3 regions of the Halopseudomonas xinjiangensis genome follow, and region 1 is predicted to be linked to each of the others. Evidence: predicted binding sites of a transcription regulator. Region 1 holds the regulator's gene; each other region holds the start of a gene.
What was found. Region 1 encodes LexA, which represses DNA repair genes until DNA is damaged. Its sites were predicted from a motif close to CTGTNTNNNNANACAG; they were not measured.
Positions count from the first base shown of each region.

Region 2: a site for LexA is predicted at 2,337-2,352, ahead of imuA (translesion DNA synthesis-associated protein ImuA). Genes of this name have one in related genera too.
Region 3: a site for LexA is predicted at 2,101-2,116, ahead of recA (recombinase RecA). Genes of this name have one in related genera too.

Region 1 covers NZ_LT629736.1:1,538,471-1,542,680, forward strand. Annotated here, with positions in the region: gene BLT85_RS07045 (L,D-transpeptidase) at 1-424, opposite strand, end outside; gene BLT85_RS07050 (TetR/AcrR family transcriptional regulator) at 483-1,163, opposite strand; gene lexA (transcriptional repressor LexA) at 1,358-1,963, shown strand; gene BLT85_RS07060 (SulA-like leucine-rich domain-containing protein) at 1,973-2,503, shown strand; gene BLT85_RS07065 (hypothetical protein) at 2,557-2,790, opposite strand; gene BLT85_RS07070 (DUF6586 family protein) at 2,853-3,365, opposite strand; gene topA (type I DNA topoisomerase) at 3,376-4,210, opposite strand, start outside.
Region 2 covers NZ_LT629736.1:2,319,467-2,323,676, forward strand. Annotated here, with positions in the region: gene BLT85_RS10695 (error-prone DNA polymerase) at 1-236, opposite strand, end outside; gene BLT85_RS10700 (Y-family DNA polymerase) at 233-1,648, opposite strand; gene imuA (translesion DNA synthesis-associated protein ImuA) at 1,653-2,267, opposite strand; gene BLT85_RS10710 (Zn-dependent alcohol dehydrogenase) at 2,495-3,601, opposite strand; gene BLT85_RS10715 (DUF1440 domain-containing protein) at 3,812-4,210, opposite strand, start outside.
Region 3 covers NZ_LT629736.1:2,268,316-2,272,525, forward strand. Annotated here, with positions in the region: gene BLT85_RS10455 (LOG family protein) at 1-521, shown strand, start outside; gene BLT85_RS10460 (regulatory protein RecX) at 481-924, opposite strand; gene recA (recombinase RecA) at 1,015-2,055, opposite strand; gene BLT85_RS10470 (CinA family protein) at 2,162-2,680, opposite strand; gene mutS (DNA mismatch repair protein MutS) at 2,778-4,210, shown strand, end outside.

The sequences.
Region 1 (4,210 bases):
CGTTGCCCAAGCGGATACAGCCATGGGACAGCGGTTGTCCCGTGGGCTGGTCATCGCCGGTTCCGTGCAGATATATGTAGCGGCGCTGCGAGTCGCGCTGGCCGCCCCGGTTAAAACCCCGCTCTTCTCCGCAGAGCCACAGGATACGAGTCAGTATCCAGTCTCGCCGCGGGTAGCGCTGCGCCAGCTCCAGGCTCCAGACCTCACCGGTGGGGCGTCGGCCGACGAATACCGAGCGAACCGGCAACCCCTCGCCGATCCGCGCGCGGACCCGGTGGTGCCCTCTTGGCGTACAACCGCTGCCCTCCGTCTCCCCTGCCCCGTGGAGGGCCGTGGATACGTCATAGGAGCACACCGGCTCGCCGGCAGAGAAGCCAGTCACCCGCTGGTGCGGAATCGAGATGTGGAGCCAATCGAGTCGCATGCACGTCTCCGGTGGAAAGTGCACACGATAACGGATCAGGGTCGCGCAGTTAAGAGCGTCAGGCGGATTCCGCTACGCTGTCTGCTGAGGAGAGCCGCTGTGTCATGCCGCCTTCGGCGCGCATACCCGCCGCAAGAAACGGCACCATCAGACGCAATACCTCGTCGACACCGTTGTGCACACCGAATTCTGCCTCTGAGATAGCGCGCAATGCCTTCATGCTGGACATGGTGAAAGCCGCACTGCCGAGCATGAAATGCACACGCCAGAATAGCTCGCTTGGCGGCAGCGCCGGAGCCGCCTTGAGAAGCAGATTCATGTAGCGCTGAAAAACCCGGCCGTAGACCTCACCAAGATACTTGCGCAGGTGACCCTGACTCTGGCTGAACGCCAGACCCAATAAGCGCATGAAGGTCGAGAGATCGTTCCCGCTTCGCGGCTTGACCTGCAAAGCCTGCCGCACCAGCATCTCCAGCAGCTCCTCCAGGCTCGGATCGGCTGCACCACTTGCCTCCTGCCGATCTAGCTCTGCTTCGAGGCTATTGACGAACGGATTGAGAAAGCGGACGAAGACCGCCTGGATCAAGGCCTTCTTCGACCCGAAGTGATAATTCACCGCCGCAAGATTCACGCCCGCCTTGCTGGTGATCAACCGTAGAGACGTCTCGGCAAACCCCTTCTCCGCGAACAGTTGTTCTGCGGCGTCGAGGATGCGCTCGACAGTATCGGACTGCGCCATAAAAAGGCTTCCTGAGCAAACAGATGTTTTAAACATACGTTTCAAACGTGATGACGTCAACTCGAACGGCCAGCGGGCCGGCTCCTCGCCGCAGTATCCGGTGAGCCCTCGGCAAACGCAACAAAGTGACGCTTGCCGACGCGCCCGAACTGTATATAATCACAGCTACTGTATAAACAGACAGGTAAGGCTCCATGCAGAAATTGACGGCGCGGCAAGAACAGATCCTGGCCTTCATAAAGGAGTACATGGACAACAACGGCTACCCGCCGACGCGGGTGGATATCGCCAAAGAGCTCGGTTTCAAGTCGCCCAACGCGGCCGAAGATCATCTTCGCGCATTGGCTCGCAAGGGAGCTATCGAAATGATCCCGGGCGCCTCGCGCGGCATTCGCCTGCCTGGAGCCGAGGCAGCCAACGATGATCAGCTGCCGATCATCGGTCAGGTCGCTGCCGGTGCGCCGATTCTGGCTCTGGAGAACATCGAGGATCACTGCCGGCTCAATCCGGAGTTCTTTCGCCCCAAGGCCGACTATTTGCTGCGGGTCAAGGGCATGAGCATGAAGGATATTGGCATTCTGGACGGGGACCTGCTGGCCGTACATCGCACTACCGAGGTACGTAACGGACAGATCGTTGTTGCCCGTATCGGCGATGAGGTGACGGTCAAGCGTTTCCACAAGCAGGGCCGCAAAGTGTCGCTGATTGCGGAGAATCCGGATTTCGCGCCGATTGAGATTGATCTGTCCGAACAGGAATTAATCATCGAAGGTTTGAGCGTCGGCGTTATCCGCCGCTAGGAGCAAAACATGCAGTATGCTCGGAACTCGCAAGCACTGGATCAACTGAGTCTCTTCCAAAACGCCTGGATGGCTTCACGTGCCCGGATGGCGCCACTGGGCAAGCCCGCAGCAACCGAGCGGCGCCGTGGCGCAGCAGTCGAGCGAAACGTGACCTCGCAGCCCGCCGAGACAGGTTTCAGCGAAATCGCACTCAACGGCTCGCCACGCCAATGCCTGCAATGGTTGGCGCCAGTGTTGCGGGAGCTAAGCCATTCCAGTTCGACCGGCTGGCTGACGCTATTGGATCCTCCCGCGGAGCTCAGCCTGCAATGGCTGCGTTCAGCTGGCCTGGATTCCGGCCGCATTCTGGTGATTCGGAGCCGTCCTGGAATGGATACGCTCGAATTATGTTGTGAAGTGCTGCGCGAAGGGAAAAGCCACACGGTGGTGAGCTGGCTGACCAGTGATGCCCGCGAAACCGCGTTGCTTTCGAGAGCGGCATCCATGGGCAACTGCAGTAGTCTGAATGTTCAGCTGCAAGCCACTCGCGCAGCGTGATTGAACAGCACAGGCAGCCGAAATGGCTGCCCCGGGCGCTGTGGCCCGACGCGTCAATGCAGAACGCGGTCTTCCGGCACGAACTCGTCATCATCCACGACCTGCCCCGCCAATTGCATACCGGCACTGATCATGGCTTTGGCGACATCGATGTGATGACCGTTGAGGAAATCCTTGGCATCTGCTGAAAACTCGATGACCACTAGCGGTTCACCGTCGTCATCGGAACGCCGCAGTACGACCTTGCCATTGGCGAGTTCAACGATTTCGAGAAAAGGTGAAGGCATATCGGCTCCTCTGTCTAGCAAGGCGGCAGTTTAACACAATGCCGCTGCCTATCGGAGCGTAGCTACCACTCCACCATCCCCTCCCGGTAACGATTAACGCGCTCGGCCAAGGCAGCGACAGCTTCTTGCGCATCCTCCCGTGACCATTCCGGCGACCCAGCCACCGCACTACTGGCGATGATCAGGTCGTCCGAAGCAGACTTGGCTTCCTGAGGCACCGGTGGTGCCTGGAGCTTTTGCCAGGCACCGAGAAGACGCCCTAGCCAGGTATCGGCCGAACCCGCCAGCTCGCTCAATTCAGCCAGCTCGGGACCGGGGCATCGCGCCGCCACATCCCCTAGCAACACCGCTTCAACGCTGCGTGCGTCCATCAGCGGCCAGCGGTAACGATCCGCCACTTCGTGGATCAGGCCAAGCACCCCCCGGTACAAATGAAACAAGGCGTGCTCGCGATGGTATGCGCTCAGGGTGACGGTATCGAGCGCTCCGGACTGACTGACTTCATGCCAGGAGGCGATCGCCTTCCTGGCAAAGAACAGAGCCTGGTTGGTACGGGTATAGACTTCGTTTGCCATGCCGCCTCGCCTACTTTTTGCTCTTGCTTCGAGCGTCGTCCACGTTCCAGCGTTTGCCATCGTGGAAAGCCCGCCAACCGGTGGGCTTGCCTTCGAGCTCGCTCTGAACATATTGCTCCTTTGTCTTGCGGCTGTATCGCACGACTGTCGGATTCTTGTCCGGGTCCTGCGTAGGCGCGTCGAGCAAAAAGTGGTACTTGGGATCGATCTCTTCACGGTGTGGCAGTAGCTCGCTTACCAGCGGCGCACGGGTTTCCCGGTTTTTCGGGAATTGGCTGGCAGCGAGAAACAGGCCCGAGGCACCGTCTCTAAGGACGTATACGTCGTCGACCTTTTCGCAGCGCAGCTCCGGCATTTTGACCGGGTCCATCTTCGGCGGCGCGGCCTCGCCGCTCTTCAGCAGTTTGCGAGTGTTCTTGCATTCCGCGTTGGTACATCCGAAGTACTTGCCGAAACGCCCCGTCTTGAGCTGCATGTCGCTGCCGCACTTGTCACACTCGATCAACGGCCCGTCGTAACCCTTGATCTTGAACTGCCCCTGCTCGATCTCGAAGCCGGCGCAATCGGGGTTGTTGCCGCAAACGTGCAGCTTGCGATGTTCGTCGACCAGATAACTATCCATCGCCGTGCCGCATAGCTTGCAACGATGCTTGGCGCGCAATACGCGGGACTCGTCTTCCTCGTCGTCCGATGCGACCTCGTTGCCCGGCACCAGGTTGATGGTTTCCTTGCAGCGCTCCTTCGGCGGCAGCGCATAACCAGAACAACCCAGAAACACACCTGTGGAAGCCGTGCGGATCATCATCGGACGCCCACAGACCTGACAGGAAATGTCGGTCAGCGTG
Region 2 (4,210 bases), 780 kb from region 1:
AGCAGCACCAGCCTGGGGCCCTCTTCGATGCGCATCTCACTGCCGATGATCAAGGGAATTCCGCTTTCCTTGGCCGCCTGCCAGGCACGCACGATGCCGCTGAGCGTGCATTCGTCAGTGATCGCCAATGCTCGATAACCGTGCTGGGCGGCGCGCTTGAACAGTTCCTCGGCGCTGGACGCACCGCGTTGAAAGCTGAAGTTCGACAGGCAGTGCAGTTCGGCGTAACCGCTCATGCGAACCATCCGTGCAGCATCAGCCGCCCCGGCTGATCGACACTGCAGTAGGCCCAGGCCAGCTGGCCGCTGCGGGTTTGCACCAGATAGTAATCACGGCGGATATCTCCTCCGTCCCACCAGCCCGATTCGATACGCTCGGGGCCGGCCAGCACGCGTGGCGCGAACTCGTGCAAGGCGATCGGTTGCCGCAGCAGCCAGCCCGGACGCGGTGGCAGTTCTGCCGGTTTGCCTGCACTACCGGCATCAGCCATCTGCCAGGCGGCCTCGGGCCGGTGATCGGCCAAGGCGTGAACGCCCTGAACCGCCTCGTCGCCCAAACGCGCGCGCAAACGTTCGCGCAGCTGTTCCCAGGGCACCGACTGTTGCGGCCTTTCCTCGAACAGCTCGCGATGTTCCGGGACAAAGGCCGGCAGGTCGCGCGCTACCAGTCTCAGTGCCTGGGTCGGGCCGGGAATCTGCAACTGCTCGAAGCGACCCCGGGCCAGTTCGAACAGCATGGCCGGATCGCGCTCGGCACCGAGCAGGCCGACCGGGACCTGGCTATCGGGTCCTTCGCGGTGCTCAAGCAATAGAACGAAACGCTGCACGCCGCTATCGCGCCCGGCCAGAAAGGCCGCCAGGTCGCTTGTCAGACGACGCAGCGGGAACAACAAGGCCTGATGTGATTCCACATCGAAATTCAGCTCTATGCGCTGATCGAATTCATCCGGTGGCGCATAACAATCGAGCACCAGCGAGCGGTCACCCAGCAGGGTATCGATATGCTGCAGTACCTCGCGCGGAAAGCGCCGGGCCAGGCTGTCTCGTGGCAACTCAAGCAATTGCTTGAAGCGCCGCAGCCCCATGCGCTCGAAAGCGATGGCCGTGTCATGATCGAAACCGCAGCGGGTTACCGGCATGTTGCCGAGCACGTCCCGCAGCGCCTGCCGTTCCGGCACGGCGAGCCCATCATGTGCATTGGTCAGAAATCGGGCCGCAGCCGCATTGGGCGCGACGACAATACGGTGGCGAAATCCCAGGCGAGTCAGCTCTTCCCGCAACCGCGCCTCGAAGCGCGGCCAGGGGCCGAACAGGTTGAAGCTCGATTCCACCTCCATCAGCAGTGCACGGGGATAGTCCAGGCTCACATGCGAGCTGAAACGATAGGCCCAGGCGGCGAGAAATCGATGCCAGTGATCGATCTGCGCGACATCGTATTCGGCTGTGGCAAAGCTGCGCGTCAACGCATGGGCTGCGGTCAGGGTCTGCCCCGGACGCAATCCCAACTCCCGGGCAGCGGGATTGACTGCCTGCACGACCCGGCGCTGGGTCGGGCCGGTGATCAGCACCAGTGGTGCGTCGGGATCCTCGCAATTGCGCAGCACGGCGTCCATGGCCAATTGAGGCAGAAGAATACAGGCCCAGCGCATGGCATCACTGCCCCGCTGCAAGGGATATGGTACGAGCCGGCGCCAGGCCGCCCCGACATTTGAGCACGCGGATTTCTCCCGGCCCGTCGAAGGCGAGCCGCAAGGCCGCCGGAGATGGATTCACCTCCTCACCGATCGGACGGTAGGCGAAAGCCAGGGTCTGGCCGGTTTCGGCGGCCACCTGGAGCCTGCGCAGCGAGCGGTCATCGACCTTTTCCGGCCAACACAGCACGGCAGCGCAGCTGCCCGAACGCAGGCACTGTTCGGTCGCCCACAGCGCATCGCGACCGCTGCAGCGGACGATGCTCATCCAGCGCAGATCGACGCCGGCAGCCTGCCAGGCCCAGGGGAAAGCGACATGCGGCGGCGCCACCAGAACGATGCGCTCTCGCGCCTGGGTCAGGCGCGCCAACGTAGGCCACAACAGTTGCAACTCGCCGATGCCTTCGGCAGGGAGCAGGATTTCACTCAAAGCAGACTCCGGCCAGCCACCTGCCGGCAGAGCCTGATCGAGCACGGCATGGCCGGTCGGCTGTACCCCAGCCGGCCCGGACAGCGACTGGCCACGCCAGACGCGCCGCTCATCGATGAGCGTATCGAGTGCAACAACCGACCCCATGATCAACGCAGGCCAGGTTGTGTAAGAGAAAAAGTATCAACGACAGGGCACATACATACCGCCTGAATACTGTATATGCATACAGCATATCATTCAGCGGTTGGGGGTCAATCGGTGCCGGATGAGAGGCGTCGGGGACAGCGACACACTATAGGAATATCAACGCAAAACGGGCACCGAATCAGCGATCCGGTGCCCGTTGCTTGTACTACCTGGCTGAAACCCGGTTATTCGAAAACGATAACGCCGCGGGCATTCTTGCCGTCCAGCATGTCCTGAAATGCCTGCGGCGCCTCGTCGATGCTGTAGGTCTTGGTGACCAGTTCATCCAGCTTCAGACGATTGGCCTTGTACAGATTGAGAATCTTCGGGAAGTCATACTGCGGACGCGCCGAACCCAGCCAGCTGCCCTTGATGGTGCGTTCATCTGCTGGCAGCGAAAAGGTGTTGATCGTGGTTTTGTCCTGCATGTCCGCAACACCCACCACGACGACCGTACCCGCGCGGCCCAGAGCCTTGTAAGCCTGTTCGACGACCTTGCCGTTGCCAACGCACTCGAACGCGTAATCGACACCGCCACTGAGCTTCTTGATCGACTTGCTGACGTCGTCTACCTGGGTGAGATTGATGGTATGGGTCGCGCCAAACTCCTTGGCCATTTCCAGTTTCGTGTCGTTGGTATCGACCGCGATGACCATTTCCGCACCGGCCGTCACGCAACCCTGGATGACGTTCAGACCGACCCCGCCGATACCGAACACGGCGGCACGCGAACCCGGCTCCAGCTGGGCGGTATTGAATACCGAACCGACGCCAGTGATGACCGCGCAGCCGACCAGCGCAGCGCTGGACATCGGCACGCCTTCGTCGATCTTCACGCAGTTGTCCACATGCATGGTCGCGTATTCGGCCATCACGCCACAGGCGCCAAACACGTTGAGATCCTCGCCATCCTTGCCATGGGTACGGACGGTGCCGTCAGGCAGGGTGACCAGTGACTTGCGCGCGTTCTCACAGAGAACCGGCCGGCCACGAACGCAATTACGACATTTGCCACACATGGTAATGAAGGTGCTGACCACATAGTCGCCTTCCTTCAACTCGGTGACGCCATCACCCACTTCAATCACGACGCCAGCGGCTTCGTGGCCCAGGACCAGCGGCGGCGGATACTGAATCTTGCCGGTCGTTGCAGAGTGATCGCTATGGCACACGCCACATGCAGCGACCTTGATGGTGACTTCGCCCCGCTTGGGCCCATCGACGGTGATGGTCTCCACTTGAACGGGCTGGCCCCATTCGCGGCACACCACAGCTTTTGCCTGACGACTCATGATTTTCTCCTCTGTTGTAAGCCAGCTAGTCGATCTGCCCTAACCCAATGAGTCTGTGATCGTCTGATGAGAACGATGATAACTCAGGTCGCGCAGCGGTATGGTAGTGCAAATCGCCTCTGATTGGCGCGATTTGCATTTTTGGATCACTGCGCGCTGTCAGGCAACCGGGCCCGGATTAACCGGTCCCGGCAAAGGTGCCCTGCGTCCTTACAATCGATTTCTGAGAAACCGGATGGCCGTATCAGTGACCACGCCGAAGAGCACATGCGCCGCCAAGCCGCGCGCATGATCCTGCCAGGGATACTCGCCAGGCTTGCCTGAGAGACCCATGAGCGTATTCAAACCCTCGTCCTGAGCCAGGAACAGCCCCAGACCAAACAGGCTGCCGCGTCCGGCTCCGAGTAGCGGCACCTTGTCGTACAGCGCGCCATAGAGCGCGCCTGGAAGCATACCCAGCGAGTAATGAATCGCCATGCCCGCCGGGTGCGGTTGTTCGACATGCTTGCCAGCCAGGCCGGCGACCTTGTCGGCCATGACGTGAGCCGGATCCATGCCCTGCGGGCGTGCATCGATGGTGCGCTGACGGTCGCGCTCAGGCATGCGCTT
Region 3 (4,210 bases), 730 kb from region 1:
GCGGGTTCGGCACCCTGGACGAGACGCTGGAAGTGCTAACCCTGATTCAGACCGGGAAAAGCCCGCTGGTCCCCGTCGTGTTGCTGGATGTGCCCGGAGGGCGGTACTGGGCCAGCCTGCTCGAGTTTTTTCGCGAGCAGCTGTGCCACAACGGCTACGTCCTCGACACCGACCTGAATCTGATGACGCTCGCTACCTCTCCAAGCGAGGCGATGCAGCACATCCTCGATTTCTACAGCAACTATCATTCGGCACGCTGGATAGATGGCAGATATGTGATTCGGCTACACCGGGCTTTGACAGATGCCGCGCTCGAGCGGATTCGCAGCGAATTTGCGGGGATCTGCAAAACGCCGGGCTTCGACCAGACGTCATCGGACCCGGCCGAAGCCGACGAGCCGGAACTGGCACACCTGGTCAGGCTGAGCTTTGTCTTCAACGGGCGCGACCATGGCCGACTGCGCGGCCTGATCGACCTGATCAATCGTCCGGAAAACCAGCAAACCCACGGTACTGCATGAAGCGCAGCTGCTTTGACCGCTCTGCCAGATCATTGGCCCTGCCTTCGGGGAAACGCTTGTCGAAAGCGTGACGGGCCAAAGCTGCCCAATCGTATGCCGGGTCGCTGAGGATGGACTCGACCAGACGGTCGGTGACGCCACGCTGACGCAGTTCTTCTCGCAGTCGGACAGGCCCGTAGCCCCGCTGGCTGCGCGCATGGACATAGGCTTCGCAGAAACGCTCGTCGCTCAGCAAACCATCCTCTTCGAGCTTATCGAGTTCGATATCGGCGAGATTGGGCGGAGCGCCGCGCTGACGAAGCTTGCGTGACAGTTCGGTTCGGCTGTGTTCGCGACGCGCAAGCAGATCCATTGCCGAGCGGCGAATGGCTTGAGGTGTCTCGAGCGTGGTTCGACGGAACATGCGTTGCCTGCCGAAGCGAGTAAAAAATGACGGGCTTGAATGCGGACGGACCGGAGCGCCCCGCTTTACGCTGCGCGCCCCGGTTCAGGTTCAGGCGTCCAGTTCAGCGCTGTCTTCAACCACGGACGCGCCAGGCTTGGTCGGCTTGGGCAGCAACTGCTCGCGAATCGCCTTCTCGATCTCTTCGGCAATCGCTGAATTTTCTTCGAGGAACTTGGCCGCATTGGCCTTGCCCTGACCGATCTTGCTGCCCTTGTAGCTGTACCAGGCGCCTGCCTTCTCAACCAGACCTATCTGCACGCCCAGATCGATAATTTCGGCGTTGTGGTAGATGCCAGTGCCATAGAGAATCTGGAACTCGGCCTGGCGGAACGGCGGAGCCACCTTGTTCTTCACGACCTTGACTCGGGTTTCGCTGCCTACCACCTCGTCACCGTCCTTCACGGCCCCGGTGCGGCGGATATCCAGGCGGACAGAAGAGTAGAACTTCAATGCATTACCGCCGGTAGTGGTTTCGGGGTTACCGAACATCACACCGATTTTCATGCGGATCTGGTTAATGAAAATCACCAGGCAGTTGGCGTTCTTGATGTTGCCGGTGATCTTGCGCAGCGCTTGCGACATCAGACGAGCCTGCACGCCAACGTGGTGATCGCCCATCTCGCCTTCGATTTCTGCCTTCGGCACCAGTGCGGCGACCGAGTCGACAATGATCACGTCAACGGCATTGGAGCGCACCAGCATGTCGGTGATTTCCAGTGCCTGTTCGCCAGTGTCCGGCTGGGACACCAGCAAGTCATCGACATTCACGCCCAGCTTGCCGGCATATTCCGGATCCAGTGCATGTTCGGCATCAACGAAGGCACAGGTGGCGCCCTTCTTCTGAGCCTGGGCAATAACCGACAACGTAAGTGTGGTCTTGCCTGACGATTCCGGACCGTAAATTTCGACGATACGGCCTTTGGGCAGGCCGCCGAGACCCAGAGCAATATCCAGCCCGAGCGAACCGGTGGAAATCGACGGGATCGCCATGCGTTCCTGGTCGCCCATGCGCATCACCGCGCCCTTGCCAAACTGACGTTCAATCTGACTCAAAGCCGCAGTAAGCGCCTTCTTTTTGTTGTCGTCCATTGTGCATCCTCTTGGAAGTGGCGGGAGCCTAGCGCCCGGGAACTACTGTATATTTGGTCAGTATTATTCCACAGAACGTTTTCTTCGCCTACCCCTTTTCCAAGCCTTACGACGAGCGTGCCGCGAGCGCCCGCTCGACCTCGATTACCAGGCCTTCGAGCGCTTTGAGTACCGTGTGAGCGCGCACTTCCTTGCGGCTGCCCTGCAACCTCTTGCACTGGGCAAACACGCCGCGCCCGCGAATCGCCCAGGCAAACCAGACAGTACCCACCGGCTTTTCCGGTGTACCACCTTCCGGTCCGGCCACGCCGCTAACGGCAACCGCGAGATCCGCATCAGCAGCCTGCAGCGCGCCTTCAGCCATGGCACGGACGACTTGTTCACTGACCGCGCCATGGTTGGCCAGGTCTTCCTCGGTAACGCCCAGCAGGCGTACCTTGCTGCTGTTCGCATAGGTGACGAAACCGGTTTCGAACCAGCCGGAGCTGCCGCTCACGCGGGTGATGGCTTCGGAAATTCCGCCGCCGGTGCAGGATTCGGCCGTCGTGACCTTCAACCCCAGCCGGCGCAAGCCATTGCCCAGTCGCGCCGCGACAGAATCGATCAGGGGATCGTATTGGGACATCGTTAGTGCACCTCTCATTTTGCGCTTAAAAGCGAACGCGGCTTTGCGTAGACTAGGCCGTCCTTCGCACACCGCATTCCATCGATCAGAGATTTTCATGAGCCGCGCCGAGAAATCCGCCAGCCACACGCCAATGATGCAGCAATATTTCGGCATCAAACAGCATCATCCTGATCAGTTGCTGTTCTATCGCATGGGTGATTTCTACGAGCTGTTCTACGACGACGCGAAGAAGGCCGCGCGTCTGCTCGACATTACCCTGACCGCGCGCGGTCAATCCGGCGGACAACCGATCCCGATGGCCGGCATTCCCTTCCACGCCGCCGAGGGCTACCTGGCGCGCCTGGTCAAGCTGGGTGAATCGGTCGTCATCTGTGAACAGATTGGTGACCCCGCCACCAGCAAGGGACCGGTCGAGCGGCAGGTAGTTCGCATCCTGACTCCAGGCACAGTGAGCGACGAGGCCCTGCTCGACGAGCGTCGGGACAATCTGCTGGCAGCGCTGGTAGGCAGTGAGCGGCGATTCGGGCTGGCCACGCTGGATATCAATAGTGGTCGCTTCATCGCGACCGAATTCGCCGGCTGGGAAACACTCCTCGGCGAACTGGAACGCCTGGCCCCCGCCGAACTGCTCATCCCCGATGACTGGGAAACCGATACGCCGATTGAGCGACGACGAGCGGTGCGACGCCGGGCACCGTGGGAATTTGATCAGGGCAGTGCGTTCAAGAGCCTGACGCAGCAATTCGGAACCAAGGATCTGGTCGGATTCGGCTGTGCCGATCTGACGCTCGGCCTCGCTGCTGCCGGCGCTCTGCTCAGCTATGCCAAGGAAACCCAGCGCACTGCCCTTCCGCACCTGCGCGGACTGGTCCAGGAGCGCTTCGAAGACAGCGTCGTCATCGACAGCGCCAGCCGGCGCAATCTGGAGATCGATTGCAACCTCGGTGGCGGTCGCGAGAATACCCTCCTCGACGTGCTGGATCATACCGCCACGGCTATGGGTGGACGTCTGCTCGCGCGCTGGCTGAACCGCCCGCTACGCGACATGGCAACCTTGCAGGCCCGACAGGAGAGTATCGCCGCCCTGTTGGACCAGCATTATCACGAAGACATCCATCCCCTGCTCAAGGGTATCGGTGACATCGAGCGCATTCTCGCACGTGTTGCCCTGCGTTCGGCGCGGCCGCGCGATCTGGCTCGCCTGCGTGACGCCCTGGGTGCATTGCCTGGCCTTCAGGAAGCCTTGCGCGATCTCCAGTCACCGCATATCGGGCAACTGGCCGGGAGCATTTCTACCTACCCCGAACTTGCCGAGCTATTGCAACGAGCGGTAGTCGATAACCCGCCTGCGGTGATCCGCGACGGCGGCGTCATTGCGGCGGGTTATGACGCCGAGCTCGACGACCTGCAGAACATCAGTGAGAACGCCGGGCAGTATCTTCTCGATCTGGAAGTCCGCGAACGCGAACGGACCGGCCTAAGCACGTTGAAAGTCGGGTACAACAGGGTTCATGGCTACTTCATCGA